One region of the Lysobacter enzymogenes genome, then DNA from elsewhere that is predicted to be linked to it. Evidence: riboswitches for the same ligand, from Rfam matches in the RefSeq annotation. Region 1 holds a riboswitch; the other holds the start of a gene.

What was found. A riboswitch is a leader RNA that binds a small molecule or an ion and turns the genes downstream of it on or off. The one in region 1 is predicted to bind glycine.
Region 2: linked by a shared signal. The riboswitch ahead of JHW41_RS24700 (trimeric intracellular cation channel family protein) and the one ahead of gcvP (aminomethyl-transferring glycine dehydrogenase) in region 1 are both predicted to bind glycine.

What each region holds. Positions count from the first base shown of each region.
Region 1 is NZ_CP067396.1:4,211,941-4,221,104, forward strand. Features, by position in the region: gene JHW41_RS17325 (IS30 family transposase) at 1-858, opposite strand, end outside; gene JHW41_RS17330 (siderophore-interacting protein) at 1,123-2,031, opposite strand; gene JHW41_RS17335 (multidrug effflux MFS transporter) at 2,305-3,567, opposite strand; gene JHW41_RS17340 (VOC family protein) at 3,667-4,098, opposite strand; glycine riboswitch at 4,346-4,445, shown strand; gene gcvP (aminomethyl-transferring glycine dehydrogenase) at 4,654-7,515, shown strand; gene JHW41_RS17350 (sensor domain-containing diguanylate cyclase) at 7,712-8,728, shown strand; gene JHW41_RS17355 (hypothetical protein) at 9,006-9,164, shown strand, end outside.
Region 2 is NZ_CP067396.1:5,922,347-5,931,510, forward strand. Features, by position in the region: gene JHW41_RS24690 (MFS transporter) at 1-1,384, shown strand, start outside; gene JHW41_RS24695 (uracil-DNA glycosylase family protein) at 1,554-2,132, shown strand; gene JHW41_RS24700 (trimeric intracellular cation channel family protein) at 2,134-2,739, opposite strand; glycine riboswitch at 2,898-3,002, opposite strand; gene JHW41_RS24705 (ABC transporter ATP-binding protein) at 3,329-4,060, opposite strand; gene JHW41_RS24710 (hypothetical protein) at 4,057-5,043, opposite strand; gene JHW41_RS24715 (kanamycin nucleotidyltransferase C-terminal domain-containing protein) at 5,309-6,127, opposite strand; gene JHW41_RS24720 (hypothetical protein) at 6,346-6,723, opposite strand; gene JHW41_RS24725 (hypothetical protein) at 6,824-6,997, opposite strand; gene JHW41_RS24730 (hypothetical protein) at 7,149-7,313, opposite strand; gene JHW41_RS24735 (DesA family fatty acid desaturase) at 7,634-8,830, opposite strand.

The DNA of each region.
Region 1 (9,164 bases):
TCCGCGTTGCCACGGGCTATGGGGGTCGGCGAAGTAGATCGCTAAACCAGTGCGTTCGCTCAACTGCCGATGCGATGCCATTTCCTTGCCCTGGTCGTAGGTCAAGGTCTTCTTCAAACTTTCCGGCACGCCTTCGAACGCCGAGCTGAAGGCCTCCAGCACCGTGTGCGCGGTCGCGTCGGCGAGCTTGACCAGCTTGACGTACAAGGTGCGGCGGCAGACCAATACCCCAATCGCCGAGCGGTTGTGCGCGCCCACGATCAGGTCGCCCTCCCAATGCCCCGGCATCAGGCGCTCATGCGCGGCCGGCGGCCGCAGGCGGATGTTGGGCAGATCCGGCAGATGGCCGCGGGCGTCGCTTCCCTGGCGCGTGCGGCGGCCGGACTTGCGCCCCTGCCGCAGCAGACGGGTCACCTGGCGGCGCAATTCGCCGCGCGGCATCGCATAAATCGCGGTATAGATCGTTTCGTGCGACACGCGCAGCCAGGGCCGGTCCGGGTACAGATCCCGCAGTTTGTCGGCAATCTGTTGCGGCGACCAGCACCGTTCCAGCCAATAGCGCACGCGTCGCCACAGCACGGTGTCGCGTCGCAGCTTGCGGCGCACCCGCGCCCGTCGCCGCAGTCGCTGGGCCCGCCGGCCCGCCCGGGTCGCATCGTAGCCAGGGTCGAAACGAGGGCGTCCGCGCAGCGGCGGCCCCGAATGGGACCGAAACCCATTACGGCGCAACTCGCGAGCAATTGTGCTTTGCGCCCGACCCAACGTCTGGGCGATTTGCCGTCCGCTCGCCCCTTGGGCGATCAAGACCATGATGGCCCCGCGCTCTTCTGCGCTCAGATGCGAATACTGCTGACCCATTCACAGTGCCTCACTGAGGTGATGCACTTGAGGTTAGAGACCAGCAGCCAAAGAAAAACGCTTGTTTAAGGTCACAAGCCACTAAGTCCAGCACCGGGCGCGGGGATGCGCCATAAGGGGCATCCATGCCCGATGGCGCACGCGCGCATCCATGCGCGCGCCCTCCGGGTCTGCGCAACAGGGGCCGCATGCAAGGTGGCGGCCAAGCAAAGGAAAAAGCAACGGCAAAGCAACGGCATCAGCAACACATGCCGCCGCCCTCGCTCAATCCAGCACCCGCCCCTTGCGCCAATACCCCATGAAACTGATCGCCGACTTCGCGAACCCGCGCTCGCCGACCAGATGCCGCCGGATCGCCATCACCGCTCCCGCCTCGCCGGCGATCCAGGCGTAGAAGCCCGAGGCGGTCGCCGCCGCCTGTTCCCACAGGATCTCGCGGTCCACATCGACCTCCGCCAACGCCTCGCCGCCCTCGCCCGCCTGCGCCGGCGTCAGCTGCGCCGCGCGGATCGCTTCGACCAGGCGCGCGCCGTAGTCGGCAGGCGGTTCGTCGCGCCGTTCGGCGCGCGGCAGCCAATGGATGCGCATGTCGCCCGGGCCGACCAGATCGACCACGTCGGCGCGCAGCGGCACTTCGATGTAGGCGCGCACTTTCGGCGGGCGCGGCTGCGCGGCCAGCGATTCGAGGATGCCGGCCACCGCCGGCAGCGCGGTCTCGTCGGCGATCAGCAGCACCTCGCGCACGTCCGCCGGCGGGCGCCATTCGACCCCGCCGCTGTCGTCCTGGCTGGCGTGCGGCGCCAGCAGCAGCACCCGGTCGCCGGGGCGCGCGCGCAGCGCCCAGCTCGAGGCCGGACCGCTGTCGCCGTGGGCGGCGAAGTCCACGTCCAGTTCGCTCGCGTCCGGCCGCAAGGCGCGGATGGTGTAGGTGCGCATCGGCGCGCGCTGGGCCTCGTGCTGGTCGCGGTAACGCGCGTACCAGTCCTCGCCGCGCGGCACGCTGAGCTCGCCGGCGGCGTTGGGGAAGAAGATCTTGATGCGTTGGTCCGGCCCGAAACTGCGCGCCTGCGCCAGCGACGGGCCGGCGAAGACGAAGCGCAGCATCGACGGGCTCAGTTCGATGCGCTCGCGCACCGAAACGTCGAACAGGTGGAAAGGAACGCGTTGCGCCATGGCGGTTGCTCCTGCATGAGCGAATGCACATGGCTGGGAGCGCGTGGCGCGGCCTGGCTGCCGGTGCGGCGCCGTGCGCGCCGCGGTGGCTACAGCTTAGTCCCCGAAGCCGGGCATGGGCTTGCCGGGCTTGGCCGGTGGCCGGTATCCGAATGCAGGAGCGTCGCAAGCCGCGACTGCGGGGTTGCCCGTTTGCGCCGTAAGCGACGGTTCGCGGTCGCGCCGCGCGCCGCTTTTGCAGAAAACGACCGCCACGGCAGCACGACCTGACGGCTACAACGAATCCTGCGGCTCGATCACCACCGCGTCCTCGGGCACGCGCGCCACGCGGTTGCGCGACACCCAGGCTTCCCAGCGCCAGAACAGCCACCCCACCGCGGTCAGGCCCGAGGCCGCCACCGCCAGGTGCAGCGCGCTGTCGCTCAGCAGCGGCGAGATCACCCCGGCCAGCAGCGCGTTGACCACCAGTCCGGCGAAGGCCTGCAGCGAGGACGCCGAGCCGCGCTGGTGCGGGTACATGTCGAGGATCGACAAGGTCACGATCGGGAACACCAGGGCGATGCCGAACGCGCCGATGCACATCGGCGCGACCGCCCACGGCACCCGCGGCGCGTCGGTCCACAGGTTGTAGCCCAGGTTCAAGGCGATGGCGAGCGCGCAGCAGGCGAAGCCGATGTCGACCAGGCGGTCGCCGCTGACCTTGCCGGCCGCGCGCCCGGACACGAACGAACCGGCGACCATGCCGCCGATGGTCGGCACGAAGAACCAGGCGAAGTCGCGCTCGCCGAGCTTGAGGATGTCGAGCACGAACGCCGGCGCCGAGGCGATGTACAGGAACAGCGCGCCGAAGTTGAACGCGCCGACCGCGGTCAGGCGCTGGAAGCGCGGGTTGAGGAAGATCGCCACGTAGTCGCGCATCAGGCGCTTGGGCTTGAGCGCCAAGCGCGCCTGCGGCGGGTGGGTTTCCGGCAGCAGCAGCGCCACCGCCGCCCACAGCGCCACCGAGAACGCGACCAGGAACCAGAAGATCGCCGGCCAGTGCGACCAGCCCAGGATCCAGCCGCCGATCACCGGCGCGATCGCCGGGGCGATGCCGAAGATCATCATCACCTGGCTCATCAACCGCTGCGCGTCGTCGCCGTGCAGCAGGTCGCGGATGACGGCGCGGCCGACGATCAGGCCAACACCCGCCGACAGCCCTTGTACCGCGCGAAAGAAAAGCAAAGTAGGCAGATCCGTGGCCAACGCGCACGCAGCCGAAGCCAACGTAAAGACCGCCAACCCACCCAAAATCACCTTCCGCCGCCCGATCGCATCCGACAGCGGCCCATGCACGATGCTCATCAACGCATAAGCCACCAGGTACACGCTGATGGTCTGCTGCATCTGCAGCTTGTCCGCGCCCAGTTGCGCGCCCATCGCCGGAAACGCCGGGAAGATGGTGTCGATCGAGAACGGCCCGAACATCGCCAGCCCGCCCAGCAGCAGGGCCAGGCGGCGGATCGGGATCGGCGTTTTGGCGGCGTCCGCGCTCATGCGGCCGCGCTCGGGCAGGTCGGGCTCTGGCCAGCCGGGCTCATCGGGTCTGCGCTCATCGGGTCCGCGCTCATCGAATCTGCGCTCATCGCCCCGCGCTCAGGCCGCGACCGGGGCGTCGGGCGGGCCCTTCAGCTCGACCATGTTGCCTTCCGGGTCGTACAGGTACTGCGAGGGACCCTCGCCCTCGGCACCGTAGCGCGAGCCGAACTCGCCGATGCGCGCGCCGTGGGCGGCGAGGTGCGCCGCGATGGCCTCGCGGTCGAACGGTTCGGCGCGCAGGCACAGGTGGTCCATGTTGCGGCCCTGCTCGCCCGGCGCGGCGCCGCCGAGGCGGCCGATCTTGCCCTCGACGTCGACCAGGTCGATCAACGAATCGCCGGCGCGCAACTGGACCAGGCCGATCTCGTCCTGGCGCCGCTCCACGCTGCAGCCGAGCACCTCGCAGTAGAACGCCACCATCGCCGCGGTGTCGCGCACGCGCAGCACCACGTGGTCGAGTTGCAGCAGGCGGAACGGTCGCGCGGCCATGGCCGGGCCTCATCGCATGAATGGGGGCCGACAGCATACTCCCGCGCGGTGCCGCTGATCGGCTCCGGGCTTGTTTCGATCTGTCCGCAAGCCCCTGTAGGAGCGGCGCAAGCCGCGACCGCGACACCCCGCCTACGGCGCAATCGGCCGCCCCGCGGTCGCGGCTCGCGCCGCTCCTACAGCGGCTTCGGGCCGCCCCCGGGCAGCCCCCCAACCGCGCCTCGGCAACGGCTATAATCCCCGCTTCGACCACGCGGTGGGAGAAGCGTCCGCCCCGGGCACCCCGGCCGGCCGCTGCCGAAGGCGCAACGCCCGTAATCGCTCAGGCCCCAGACCGCCGCGTGTACAAAACTCTGGAGAGACCGCCCGGCCGCAGCGGCATCGCGGACGGAACCGGCGCCGAAGGGGCACGAAGCGAGCGCGGACAGGAGCGGCCCCAGCGGCCCCCCTCCCCCAAGCGGCCTGCGCCGCAGCACGCTTCCAAACTCTCAGGCAAAAGGACAGAGGGGCGCCTCGCGTGCGGCACCGCACGTTGCCTTAGGACGCCCCCTGCCCATGACTCATTCGACCCTGCGCGATCTCGAGCACCACGACGCCTTCATCGAGCGCCACATCGGCCCCAACGACGCCGAAATCGGCCACATGCTCGAGCAGGTCGGCTACGCCTCGCTCGAAGCACTGACCGACGCCATCGTCCCCGGCTCGATCAAGTCCCCCCAGCCGCTGGCCCTGCCGCCGGCGATCGGCGAAGTGGAAGCGCTGGCCAAGATCCGCGCCATCGCCGCGAAGAACCAGGTGCTCCGCAGCTTCATCGGCCGCGGCTACTACGGCACCCACACCCCCAACGTCATCCTGCGCAACATCCTGGAGAACCCGGCGTGGTACACGGCCTACACGCCGTACCAGGCGGAAATCTCGCAGGGCCGCATGGAAGCGCTGATCAACTTCCAGACCATGGTCGCCGACCTGACCGGGATGGAGATCGCCAACGCCTCGCTGCTCGACGAAGCCACCGCCGCGGCCGAGGCGATGACCCTGGCCAAGCGTTCGGCCAAGTCCAAGTCCGATACCTTCTTCGTCTCGAAGAACGTGCATCCGCAGACGCTGGAAGTGCTGCGCACCCGCGCCGAGCCGCTGGAGATCCAGCTGCTGGTCGCCGACGACAGCGAGGCCGCGAGCGCCGACGTGTTCGGCGCGCTGCTGCAATACCCCGACACCTTCGGCGGCCTCGGCGATTACCAGGCCACCGCCGACGCGCTGCACGCGCGCGGCGCGATCCTGGCCGTGGCCAGCGACCTGCTCGCCCTGGTGCTGCTGAAGTCGCCGGGCGAATTCGGCGCCGACATCGTGGTCGGCAACACCCAGCGCTTCGGCGTGCCGTTCGGCTTCGGCGGCCCGCACGCCGGCTTCATGGCCTGCCGCGACGCCTACAAGCGCTCGATGCCGGGCCGCCTGATCGGCGTGTCGGTCGACAGCGACGGCAAGCCGGCCTACCGCCTGACCCTGCAGACCCGCGAGCAGCACATCCGCCGCGAGAAGGCCACCAGCAACATCTGCACCGCGCAGGTGCTGCTGGCGGTGATGGCGAGCATGTACGCGGTCTACCACGGCCCCGACGGCCTGACCCGGATCGCCCGCCGCGTCCACCGCCAGGCCGCGATCCTCGCCGCCGCGCTGCGCCAGGCCGGGGTAAAGGTCGCCGACGGCTTCTTCGACACCCTGCGCATCGACGGCGTCGACGCCGCCGCGATCCACGCCCAGGCCCGCGCCGCGCGCATCAACCTGCGCGAGATCGACGCCGGCAGCGTCGGCATCAGCCTCGACGAGACCGTCACCCGCGACGACCTCACCGCGCTGGCCGGCTTGTTCGGCGCCAAGCTCGACATCGACGCGCTCGACGCGTCCACCGCCGACGCGATCCCGGCCGCGCTGCGTCGCGCCTCCGCGTTCCTGCAGCACCCGGTGTTCAACACCCACCACAGCGAACACGAGCTGCTGCGCTACATGCGCTCGCTGGCCGACAAGGACCTGGCGATGGATCGCACCATGATCCCGCTGGGCTCGTGCACGATGAAGCTCAACGCCACCGCCGAGATGATCCCGGTGACCTGGCCGGAGTTCGGCAACATCCATCCGCTGGCGCCGGCCGATCAAACCACCGGCTACAAGCAGCTGATCGACGAACTCGAAGCGATGCTGGTGGAATGCACCGGCTACGACGCGGTCAGCCTGCAGCCCAACTCCGGCGCGCAGGGCGAATACGCCGGCCTGCTGGCGATCCGCGCCTACCACCGCTCGCGCGGCGAGGGCCATCGCGACATCTGCCTGATCCCCGACTCCGCCCACGGCACCAACCCGGCCTCGGCGCAGATGTGCGGCATGACCGTGGTGGTGACCAAGACCGACGCCAACGGCAACGTCGACGTCGAGGACATCCGCCGCAACGCCGAGAAGTACAGCGACCGCCTGGCCGCGATCATGATGACCTACCCGTCCACGCACGGCGTGTTCGAGGAAGAAGTCGTCGAGATCTGCCAGATCATCCACCAGCACGGCGGCCAGGTGTACACCGACGGCGCCAACATGAACGCCCTGGTCGGCGTGGCCAAGCCGGGCAAGTGGGGTTCCGACGTTTCGCACCTGAACCTGCACAAGACCTTCTGCATCCCGCACGGCGGCGGCGGCCCGGGCGTCGGCCCGTGCGCGGTCAAGTCGCACCTCGCGCCGTTCCTGCCCAAGACGGTCGACGGCGAAGGCGCGGTCGGCATGGTCAGCGCGGCGAGCTACGGCTCGGCCAGCATCCTGCCGATCTCGTGGATGTACGTGACCCTGATGGGCACGCAGGGCCTGCGCAAGGCGACCCAGGTCGCGCTGCTCAACGCCAACTACATCGCCAAGCGCCTGGAACCGCATTACGAGACGCTCTACACCGGCCGCAACGGCCTGGTCGCGCACGAGTGCATCCTCGACCTGCGCCCGCTCAAGGACGCCACCGGCATCAGCGCCGAGGACGTGGCCAAGCGCCTGATCGACTTCGGCTTCCACGCCCCGACCCTGAGCTTCCCGGTCGCCGGCACGCTGATGGTCGAGCCGACCGAAAGCGAATCGCAGCACGAGCTGGACCGTTTCATCGACGCGATGATCCAGATCCGCGAAGAGATCCGCGCGGTCGAGGACGGCCGTCTGGACCGCGAGGACAACCCGCTCAAGCACGCCCCGCACACCGCCACCCAGGTCAGCGCCAGCGAGTGGACCCGCGCCTACCCGCGCGAGCTGGCCGCGTTCCCGCTGCCGTCGCTGAAGCTGCAGAAGTACTGGCCGCCGGTGTCGCGCGTGGACAACGTGTACGGCGACAAGAACGTCATGTGCGCCTGCATCCCGGTGGATGCGTACAAGGAAGAGGAAGCCGAGGTCTAAGCCTCCAAGCAGGCCGCGACTCTCCGCCAAAGGCCCCGCTCGCGCGGGGCCTTTCTTTTTGTGCGCCGACGCCGCGCGCTCGGCGACGGTATACCGGATACATCGGCCCGGTTGGCTTGTCATCGCGCCTGAACGCGGACACCAGACCGCCGCGAGCCGACGATATACTCCGCCCAATCGTCGCGGTGCGTATGCCATGAACATGCAGGAACCGAAGCTGCAGGCGTTCTCCGAGCGCTTGTTGAAAGTCATCGAGACGCAGACCGAGATCGCCCGCCTGGGGTTGGACCTGGGCGGCGTCATGTCGTTGGTCGCGCATCGCGCGCAGGGCCTCACCGGCGCGGTCGGCGCCGTGGTCGAGTTGGCCGAGGGCGAGGACATGGTCTATCGCGCCGCCGCCGGCATCGCCGAGTCCAGCCTCGGCATGCGCCTGGGCCGCGCCGCCAGCCTGTCGGGCCATTGCGTGGCCGAAGGGCGGCCGTTGAACTGCGTGGATTCGGAAACCGACGAGCGCGTCGACCGCGCCGCCTGCCGCGCGGTCGGGCTGCGCTCGATGATCGTGGTGCCGCTCAAGCACCACGACACCGTGGTCGGCGTGCTCAAGGTCATGTCGCGCGAACCGGCCGCGTTCGACGACGACGACCTGCGCGTGCTCGACATGATGTCGGGCCTGATCGCCGCGGCGATGTACCACGCCGCCAAGTACGAGACCAACGAACTGTTCTACCAGGCCACCCACGACGCGCTGACCGGCCTGCCCAACCGCGCGCTGTTCTACGACCGGCTGCGCCACAACCTGGCGCAGGCGCATCGCGAATCGCGCCGCGTGGGCATCCTCAATCTCGACATGGACGGGCTCAAGCCGGTCAACGACAACCTCGGCCACCGCGCCGGCGACGCCGCCATCCGCGAGTTCGCCGAACGCATGAAGCTCAGCGCGCGCGCCGGCGACACGGTGGCGCGGGTCGGCGGCGACGAGTTCGCGGTGATCCTGCCGCGCATCGAACATCGCGAAGGCGCCATCGCCCAGGTGCAGCGGCTGGCCCAGGCGCTGCGCTTCGGTTTCGAATTCGAACAACGGCCGATCGCGCTCGACGCCAGCATCGGTTGCGCGGTGTATCCCGACGACGGCGAGGACCTGGGCCAACTGCTGGAGAAAGCGGACCAGGCGATGTACGACGTCAAGCGGTTGAAGAAGCACTCGCGCGACTGAGTCGCCGATGCGTGGCCGCACGGGGTTGCCGGCGACGCTCCGCAAGAACACCCAGGCCTAGTCTTGCGCACTGTCCGGCCGGGCATGCGTTCGCTCGTAGCGCGCGGCGCCGATGCAGCCTTGTGAAGCCGGCGATGCAAGCGGATTGATACGCAAAAAATGCCTCTCCAGTGCACGCACTCTTCGATGCGCATGCACTGCATACACGTCCGCTGACCTAGAAAATTCATATCGCTTGGGCCTATCGCGCCCCGGGCCCGGCCCTTAGCATTTGTTCGTGCGCGACCGCATTGCGGCGCCACGATTCCGGACGCTCGCTCGCCGCGCCCGGCGCAGCGATCCGCCGAGCCCGCGCGTACAACGACGTAGCCGCCGAACGACGGCGCCGCTACAGGCCATGACCAGGAACAGGACGTTCTGCATGTCTCGCATCGAT
Region 2 (9,164 bases), 1.7 Mb from region 1:
CTTCCTGGTCACCATCGTGCTGATGGGCCTGTCGACGTTCCTGGTCGGCATCCTGCCCAGTTACGCGACGCTGGGCATCCTCGCGCCGATCATCCTGATCGTGCTGCGCCTGCTGCAGGGCCTGGCCCTGGGCGGCGAGTACGGCGGCGCGGCGACCTACGTGGCCGAGCACGCGCCCAACGGCAAGCGCGGCCTGTACACCAGCTTCATCCAGACCACCGCGACCATCGGCCTGTTCCTGTCGCTGCTGGTGATCTGGGGCTGCCGCAATTACCTGGGCAAGGACGCGTTCGAAGCCTGGGGCTGGCGCATTCCGTTCTGGGTCTCGGTGATCCTGCTCGGCGTGTCGGTGTGGATCCGCATGCAGCTGGCCGAGTCGCCGCTGTTCCAGCAGATGAAGGCCGAAGGCAAGACCTCCAAGGCGCCGATCACCGAGAGCTTCTTCTCCAAGAACGGCAAGATCGCGTTGCTGGCCCTGCTCGGCGCGACCGCCGGCCAGGCGGTGGTGTGGTACGGCGGCCAGTTCTACTCGCTGTTCTTCCTGACCAAGACGCTCGGCATGGACCCCAACCAGGCCGACATCTTCATCGCCATCGCGCTGGCGCTGGCGACCGGCGGCTTCATCTTCTTCGGCTGGCTGTCGGACAAGATCGGACGCAAGGTGATCGTGCTCGGCGGCTGCCTGATCGCGGTGGTGACCTATTTCCCGGTGTTCAAGGCGCTCACCCACAACGTCAATCCGGCGCTGGAAGCCGCGGTCGCCGCCTCGCCGGTCACCGTCACCGCCGATCCGGCGCGCTGCGCGTTCCAGTTCGACCCGGTCGGCAAGGCCACGTTCAAGCAGTCCTGCGACGTGATCAAGTCGGCGCTGGCGAAGAAGGGCATTCCGTACCAGAACGCGCCCGGCGCGGCCGGCAGCGTCGCCACGGTCAGCATCGGCGGCACCGTCCTGACCAGCTTCGAGGGCGAAGCGCTCGACAGCGCCGCGTTCAAGAGCCAGTCCGAAGCCTTCGGCAAGCAGTTGACCGACGCGCTGGCCGCCGCCAGCTACCCGGCCAAGGCCGACCCGGCGCAGATGAACAAGCCGATGGTGATCGCGCTGCTGACCTTCCTGGTGCTGTTGGTGACGATGGTCTACGGCCCGATCGCGGCATGGTTGGTGGAACTGTTCCCGACCCGCATCCGCTACACCTCGATGTCGCTGCCGTACCACATCGGCAACGGCTGGTTCGGCGGCTTCCTGCCGTTCACCGCGTTCGCGATCGTCGCGGCCACCGGCAACATCTACAGCGGCCTGTGGTATCCGGTGGTGGTGGCGGCGTTCACGGTGGTGATCGGCGCGCTGTTCCTGCCGGAGACGAAGGATCGCGATATCACCGAGTGACGGTTTTCGCTTCGCATCACTGCGCCGGCCTTCGGGCCGGCGCAGTTTTTTGGGGAATCGGGAATCGGGACCGGCTACGAGCCACCGCGCCCCACCTACCGTCACCCCCGCGAAGGCGGGGATGAAGAGCGCGAAGAAACGAATCGCGAACCCGAACTACCATAAGCCGATGCAGCCCCTCCCCACCCTGCTGCGCGACATCCGCGCCTGCACCCTGTGCGCCGCGCATCTGCCGCACGGCGTGCGGCCGGTGCTGCAGGCCAGCGCCACCTCGCGGCTGTTGATCGCGGGGCAAGCGCCGGGACGCAAGGTGCACGAATCCGGGATTCCGTTCGACGACGCCAGCGGCGAGCGCTTGCGCGATTGGCTGGGGCTGGATCGCGCCACCTTCTACGACGCCGCGCGCGTGGCGATCGTGCCGATGGGGTTCTGCTATCCCGGCAAGGGCAAGTCCGGCGACCTGCCGCCGCGGCCCGAATGCGCGCCGGCGTGGCAGGCGAAGCTGTCGCCGCATCTGCGCGAGCTGCGGCTGACCCTGGCCATCGGCCAGTACGCGCAAGCCTGGCACCTGCCGGATGCCGCTTCGTTGACCGAAGCGGTCATGGCCTGGCGCGAGCGTTGGCCGCGCCTGCTCGCGCTGCCGCACCCGAGCCCGCGCAACAACCTGTGGCTCAAGCGCAACCCGTTGTTCGAGCGCGAACTGGTGCCGGCGCTGCGCGAACGCGTCGCTCAGGCGCTGGCCGAATGAGTCACTGGTAGACGAACTTCGGCATTTCCCATTCGTAGCGGATCGCCAGCAGGCGCACCGCGAAGCCGCCGCCGAGGCAGGCCAGCACCGCGACGTTCTCGGCCACGCCCAGGCGCAGCAACCCCAGATACGCCATGCCGGTCAGCAGCGAGATCACCGCGTACAGTTCGCGCTGGAACACCAGCGGAATCTCGTTGCACAGCACGTCGCGCAACACGCCGCCGAACGCGCCGGTGAGCATGCCGGCGACGACCACGATCGCCGGCTGGTGGCCGGCTTCGCGCGCGACCGCGCAGCCGATCAGGGTGAACGCGATCAGGCCCAGCGCGTCCAGCCACAGGAAGGTACGGCGTAAATAGTGCAATTTCTTCGCCAGGAACGTCGCCGCGAACGCGGCGCCGACGGTGTAGCCCAGGTACTCGGGATGGCGCACCCAGCCCAGCGGATAGTGGCCGAGCACGATGTCGCGCAGCGAGCCGCCGCCGAGCGCGGTGACGCAGGCGATGATGACCACGCCGAACAAGTCCATGCGCCGGCGGCCGGCGGCGAGCGCGCCGGTCATGGCTTCGGCGCTGATGGCGATGAGGTAGATGATCTGCAGCAACACGGGCGGGTCTCCGGCGAGGATCGGGAAACCGCGGCGGCGACGGAGACGGATGCGCGCGGACGCCGCGCCGCGGAGCGGACGCAGGCGGACGGCGGGACCGCGCGCGCCGGAGCGCGCGCAGCGATGCGCATCGGTTTCCGCAGCCTCGGCCGCGGCGCCGCTCCCGCTGTCCTTTTACCTGAGAGTTTGCGCGGCGCCGGCATGGCCGGGCCGCTTGCCCCTTCGGTGGGCCGTCGAAGCGGCCTCTCTCCAGATCGGCGATGTCGTTGCAGTGTTCCGGTCGGCGGACCGGGCCTGAGCGATTATGGGAGCCTGCGCCTTCGGCGGGCGGCGGCCGGAGCCGGCGCCTCTCTTCTGCGAACGCCGGCATGGTATCAGGCGAATGCGGCGAAACGAACCGCAAGCGCCGCCGCGAACGGCGGGAAACCCCTGTAGGAGCGGCGCGAGCCGCGACCGCGACACTGCGCATACGACGCAAACCGGAAGTCACGGTCGTAGGTTCCGCAGGCAATGGCCGGTGGCGCCGCAAGCGCAGTGTCGCGGTCGCGGCTTGCGCCGCTCCTACAAGGAGCTCACGTCGCCTGGCATCTCAATCGCCCGCCAGCGCCTGCACCATCGATTGCTCCAGCGAGCGCGCTGGGTCGGCGCGGATCGCATCGAGTTCGCCCGCGCCCCACTGCCGCCGCAAGCGTCCTTCGACCAGCAGCGCGGCGCGGGTGATGAAGCGCTCGGCCACGTCCAGCGAATGCGTGGCCAGCAACACCGCCACCCCGCGTTCGCGCGCCAGCTCCTGCAGGTGGCGCTTGAGCGCGTAGGCGCTGAGCGGGTCCAGGCCGTTGAGCGGTTCGTCCAGCACCAGCAGCGGCGGTTCGCCGAGCAGGCCCAGCGCGATCGCCAGTTTCTGCCGCGTGCCCAGCGAGTACTGGCCGATGCGGCGGTCGAGCATCGGCTGCAGCGACAGCGTCGCGCACAGCGCCAGGGTCGGTTCGGGTATCGCGTCCAGGCCGCGCGCGCCGGCGAACAGGCGCAGGCATTCGCGGCCGCTCAGCAGCGGCGGCAGCCGCGCCGGATCGACCGCGAAGCCGAGCGCGCGCTTGGCCGCGAGCGGGTCGCGGTCGAGGTCGTGGCCGCCGATCAGCACCCGTCCCGCGCTCGCCCGCAACAGGCCGGCCAGGCAGTGCAGCAAGGTGGTCTTGCCCGAACCGTTGGGGCCGATCAGCGCGGCGAAATCGCCCGGCGCCAGGGCCAGGTCGATGCCGTGCAGCACCGCGTGCTGGTCGTAGCGGTGGTGCAGGCCTTGCAGTTCCAGGACTGGACTCATCGGCGCGCCCCCGCGCGCAGGGCCGCCAATGCCGGCAGACACAGCAGCGCGACGGCGACCAGCCACGCCGGCGCGGCGCGCCAGCCCAGACCGAGCAGGCCCGCGCCCAGCGCCGCCAGCGCGCAGGCGCAGGCGAACGCGAAGGCCGGATAGCGCCAGGCCGCGCGGGCGAAACCGCGGCGCGGCACCGGCAAGGCCGCCAGCGCGCGCGCGGCGGCGACGCTCGCCGCGGCGCAGGCCTGCGCGAGCAGGCTGAACCAGGCCAGCGCGGTGGCGATCAGCAACACGCCGGCGCCGCTGGCCAGCGCGGTCGAGCCCGGCAGCGCCATCAGCACTGCGCCGATCATCCAGGCGTGGCCGCCGCGGCGCCAACGCAGCAGCGCCTCGCGCCGCTGCCAGTCGCTCAGGTGCGGCAGGCGCGCGTCGTCGAGCCAGCGCAGGCCGAACAGCGGCTCGCGCGCGCCTTCGCGCACCCGCTGCGCCGGCCGGCGGCGCTGGCGCAGCGCCGCCGCCAGCCCGAACGCGACGCCGGGCACGAGGCCGGCGGCGAGCACCGCGAACGCGGTGCGCAGGCGCGCGCCGTCGCCGTCGAGCGCGAGCAGCAACGCGGCGGTCGCCGACAGCGCCGCCGCGACGCCGAGCGCGGCGAGCAGGACCAGGGTGCGGGCGATGCGCGCCGGCGCGATCGGCGCGGCCGCCCACCAGCCGTGGCGCAGGCGGTCGTCGAGCGCGCCCAGGCGCGCGCGGGCGCTGGCGTAGGCCCAGGCAAGCGCGAGCAGGGCGAACGGCAGCGGCAGCTGCGCGATCAGTCTCGGCACGGCGGCCGGCAGGGCGGCGGCTTCGCCGCCGAACGCGCGCAACAGCGGGCCGGCCGCGGCGATCGCCGCCAGCATCGCCAGACCGCCGCGCCAGCGCCGCCAGCCGCCGCCGCGCAGGGCGGCGAGGCGGGCTTCGCGCAGCCAGGGATGGAACAGGGGCGGCATGGGGCGAGGGTAGCGCGGATGGGTGCGCGGCGAGCTGAGCCGAAAGCGTCGGGCCTGAAAGGCCCTCCCACAACAGCCCCGGGGCCTCGGCCGCTGCGGGACGACCTTGTTCCAGGAAGGTCTTGTTCTGGGAGGACGTTGTTCTAGCAGGACCTTCGCTATGGGAGGACCTTCGCTGTGGGAGGACCTTCGCTGCGGGGGCTTGTCGTGGGAGGGCCTTCAGGCCCGACGCTGTCCTGTCCGCCGCGACGAATCCGCCCGCCCCTCAGCGCTCGCCCGCCACACAGCGCCGCTGCAGCGCTTCGACCAGCGCGACCTCGTGCGCCCAGGCTTCGACCCCGGTCCAGGCCCGCTCCAGCGCCGCGACCAGCACCGCTTCATCGCCGAGTTCGCCGCGCGCGACCAGCCGGTACAGCTCCACCGCGCCGTCCGGTCCCGGCAGGTCGGCGGCTTCGTCGAACATCGTGCCGGCGCAGGCGTAGACGTGGCGCTCGGCCAGGCCGACCAGGCAGGCCAGGTGCACGGCGAATTCGCCGGCCAGGAGCGCCAGCGGCTTGCGCGCGTAGCGGTTGCGCAGCTTGCCGACCAATTCGTACAGCTCGCCGACCACGATCTCGGCCATGGCCCGTTCCACCGCCGCGTCGTCGGGATGCGCGGCCAACGAGCGCAAGGTCTCGAACAGCGCGCCGTGGTCCGGCGCGATCCACAGCGCGCGCGCGTGCACGAACTGGCCGTGGCTGATCGGCCAGGCCTCGTCGACTTCGCGCGCGAACGCTTCCACCGCGCTGCGCGACATCAGGTTGACCTCGGCCTTGCCGCGGCCGTGCACCCACTCCAGCGACTCGTCGAAGTCGGCGCCGAACGCGGCGTCGTCGAGCACCGCCCACAGCTCCAGGTCCGAATACGGCCCGTCGCTGTCGCGCGCGGTGGAGCCGTACAGCGCGACCGCGAGCAGGCGTTCGCCGAAGCGCTGGCGCAGGCGTTCGAGGATGAGGGCGACAAGGTCGCGGCGTTGCTCGGAACCGACCGATTGCGGTCCGGCGAACAGGGTGTCGAGTTCGCCCTGGGGCAGTGCGTAATCCATCGCGACTAGGTACCACGCGCATCGCGCGCGCGGCAATTGCGCAATGCGGGCGTTGCGACGCGGCTTGCGCTTGCGGTGGGATGGCACGCGCATCGCGCTGCGGTTCACGCCTGCAGGCGCGGCGCGAGCCGCGACCGCGACGCCGCGCATACGACGCAAACGGCTACCCCGCGGTCGCGGCTCGCGCCGCGCCTACAGGGGGATAGCCACCCACGCAGTCATTGCGGCGGCGAGGCCAACTCGCGCGCGTCGAGGAAGCCGTCGCGATTGCGGTCCTGGCGAGCGAAGCGTTCGGCCAGGGTCTTGCGGTGCGCCTCGCGGGTCAGCGGCGCGCGCGCACCGCGGCCGCTGGCCGGTTGTTCGGACGCGTCGAGGACGCCGTCGCGGTTGGCGTCCATCGCGTCGAAGGCGTAGCTGAGCCAGTCCTGGTATTCCAGCAGCGACACCCGGCCGTCGCGGTCGGCGTCCATGCGCGCGAGGTAGTCGCCGGTGGAGGCCACCTCCTGCGCCGACGCCGGCAGGGCGCACAGCGCGAGCGCGAGCAGCGCGGACGACAGCCGCGCGAAGGCAGACGGGCGGAACGTGGGCAGGCGCATGCGCGCATCCGCGAAAGGACCAGCGCGCAGCCTGCCGCGCGCGGGCGCGGCGGGCAAGCGCCGCGCGCGGCCGGCGCGCGCGGCGCCGGCCGCGGCCGCGTCAGCTGTCGTCGACGCAGCAGCCGAAGCGGGTGCCGCCGAACTGGCAGCCGGACTTGGGCGCGCAGCCCTCGGCGTACTTGGTATCGGCGTGGACGGCGCCGAAGCCGATGCCGGTGGCGAACAGCACGGCCAGCAGCAAGGCTCTGGCGCGGCGGGTACGCAGGTGACTCATGTCGTTCTCCTGGAGAAGTGCGTGGGCGGGACGGACCGCGCGGCAACGCCGCCGCGAGCGGCGCCGACGGCCCGGACGCGGAATCCGGGCCGTCGCGCGCGCGCCTGCGCCTGCGGCGGAGGCGAGCGGCCCGCGGCGGTGCGCCGGCGGTTCAGGCCGGATCGCAGCAGCCGCCGACCCAGGCGCCGTGCGGGCAGTTGTCGGAGGGGAAGCATTCCTGCGTGGCGCCGGCCTGCGCCGCGCCGAAGCCCAGGCCGGCGGCGAACAGCGCCGACAGGGCCAGCAATTTGAAGCGCTTGCTGCGGAACAGTTTCATCGTGCTCTCTCCTTGCGCGTGCGATCGCGGGCGCCGGTCCGTGGCGCGGGCGCGGTCACGGATGGTGGGTTCGTCCCTGGAGGCTCAAGCGGAAGGCGGGGCGCGCGCGGGCGCAGCGGCGGCAGCGAAGGCTGGACGGTCGATCCGCGGACATGCGCCACCTCCGTGTGCGGCGCGGCCGGACGGCGGCGCCGGATTCCCAAGCGCACGACGCTATCCGCGCCGCGCCCGCGCGGACGGACCGGCGTCTCGTTCGCACAAAAACAAACCCGCGCCGGAGCGCGGGTTCGTCGGTGTCGCTTGGCGGCGGCGCGCGGCGGTCAGTGCCGCACCGGCGCCAGCGCGTAGCCCTTGAGCCGTTCGGAGAACGCCTGCAGGGTGTGGATGCCGCTGGCCTCGGCTTCCACGCACCAGGCGTGCAGACGCTGCAGGGTGGCCTGGGCGTCGTGCGAGCGGTCGTCCAGCACCTGCGCCAGGCGCTGGCGGAAATCGGCCAGCTGGGCCATGCGCGGACGCTCGGCCACCCAGGTCTGCAGGCGCGCGCGGGCGCCGTCGTCGAGCCAGCGGCCGCCGTCGGCCAGGCCCTTGCGCAGCCGCCGCGGCAACGCGCGCACGCGGTCGCCGGCGTCCTCGCGCAGGGTCGGCAGGGTGACGTTGCGGTAGAAGTCGGTCATGGCCTGGAAGCGGATCGCCAGCAGCGCCTTGAGCGTCTCGCCGTCGGGCATGGCGATGTTCGGACGCACGTCCAGGGTCGGCGCGACCCGCAGCACCTTGGCCAGGCGCAGCGCGGCGAGGCCGCGGATCGCGGTCCAGCCGATGTCGAACTCCCACTTGCGCAGGGCGAACTTGGCCGAGCTCGGGAACGCGTGGTGGTTGTTGTGCAGTTCCTCGCCGCCGATCCAGAAGCCCCACGGGGTCAGGTTGGTCGCGGTGTCGGTGGTTTCGAAATTGCGGTAGCCCCACCAGTGGCCCAGGCCGTTGACCACGCCGGCGGCCCAGAACGGGATCCACACCATCTGCAGCGCCCAGATCGCCACGCCGGCGAAACCGAACAGGGCGAAGCTGGCGAACAGCAGCACTACCGGGCCCATCGTCGCCCACGGGGTGTAGAGCTTGCGTTCGATCCAGTCGTCCGGGCAGCCCTTGCCGTACTTCTCGATGTCCTCGCGCTCGGTGCGGGCCTCGCGGTAGAGCTCCACGCCGCGCCACATCACCGTGTCGATGCCCTTGAACTGCGGGCTGTGCGGGTCTTCCTCGGTCTCGCACTTGGCGTGGTGCTTGCGATGGATCGCCGCCCACTCCTTGGTGATCATCGAGGTGGTCAGCCAGGTCCAGAAGCGGAAGAAGTGCGCCAGCACCGGGTGGAAGTCGACCGAGCGGTGCGCCATCGAGCGGTGCAGGTACAAGGTGACCGACAAGATGGTGAGCTGGGTCACCACCAGGAAATACACGGCCAATTCCCAGAAGCGGGCCTGGACCAGGCCGCCGGCGAGGAAATCGATCAGGGACGCGGGCATTGCGAACTCCGGGGCAGCGATGGCTTTGGGCAGCCGTTGGGGTGGCGGGGCAATTAAAGGACAGTTGTATATATAGCCGATGATGCCACTCCGGGCCCACCGTTCGCGCCGGTACGGCCGGCCGAAGGCTGTGATGGGGTCGTGAATTCCAACGGGCAAGCCGCAGCGGACCGGGCAGGACCGGGCGGTTCAGGCGGGCGACGGAGGCCTGTACGGTTCAGGATCGCGGGGATTGGGGCCGTCGCGGCTCGCGCCGCTCCTATGGGCGGCAATCGAAGCCGCGGCCGCCCCTTGTAGGAGCGGCGCGAGCCGCGCCGCGCCAACGCAGCCACGA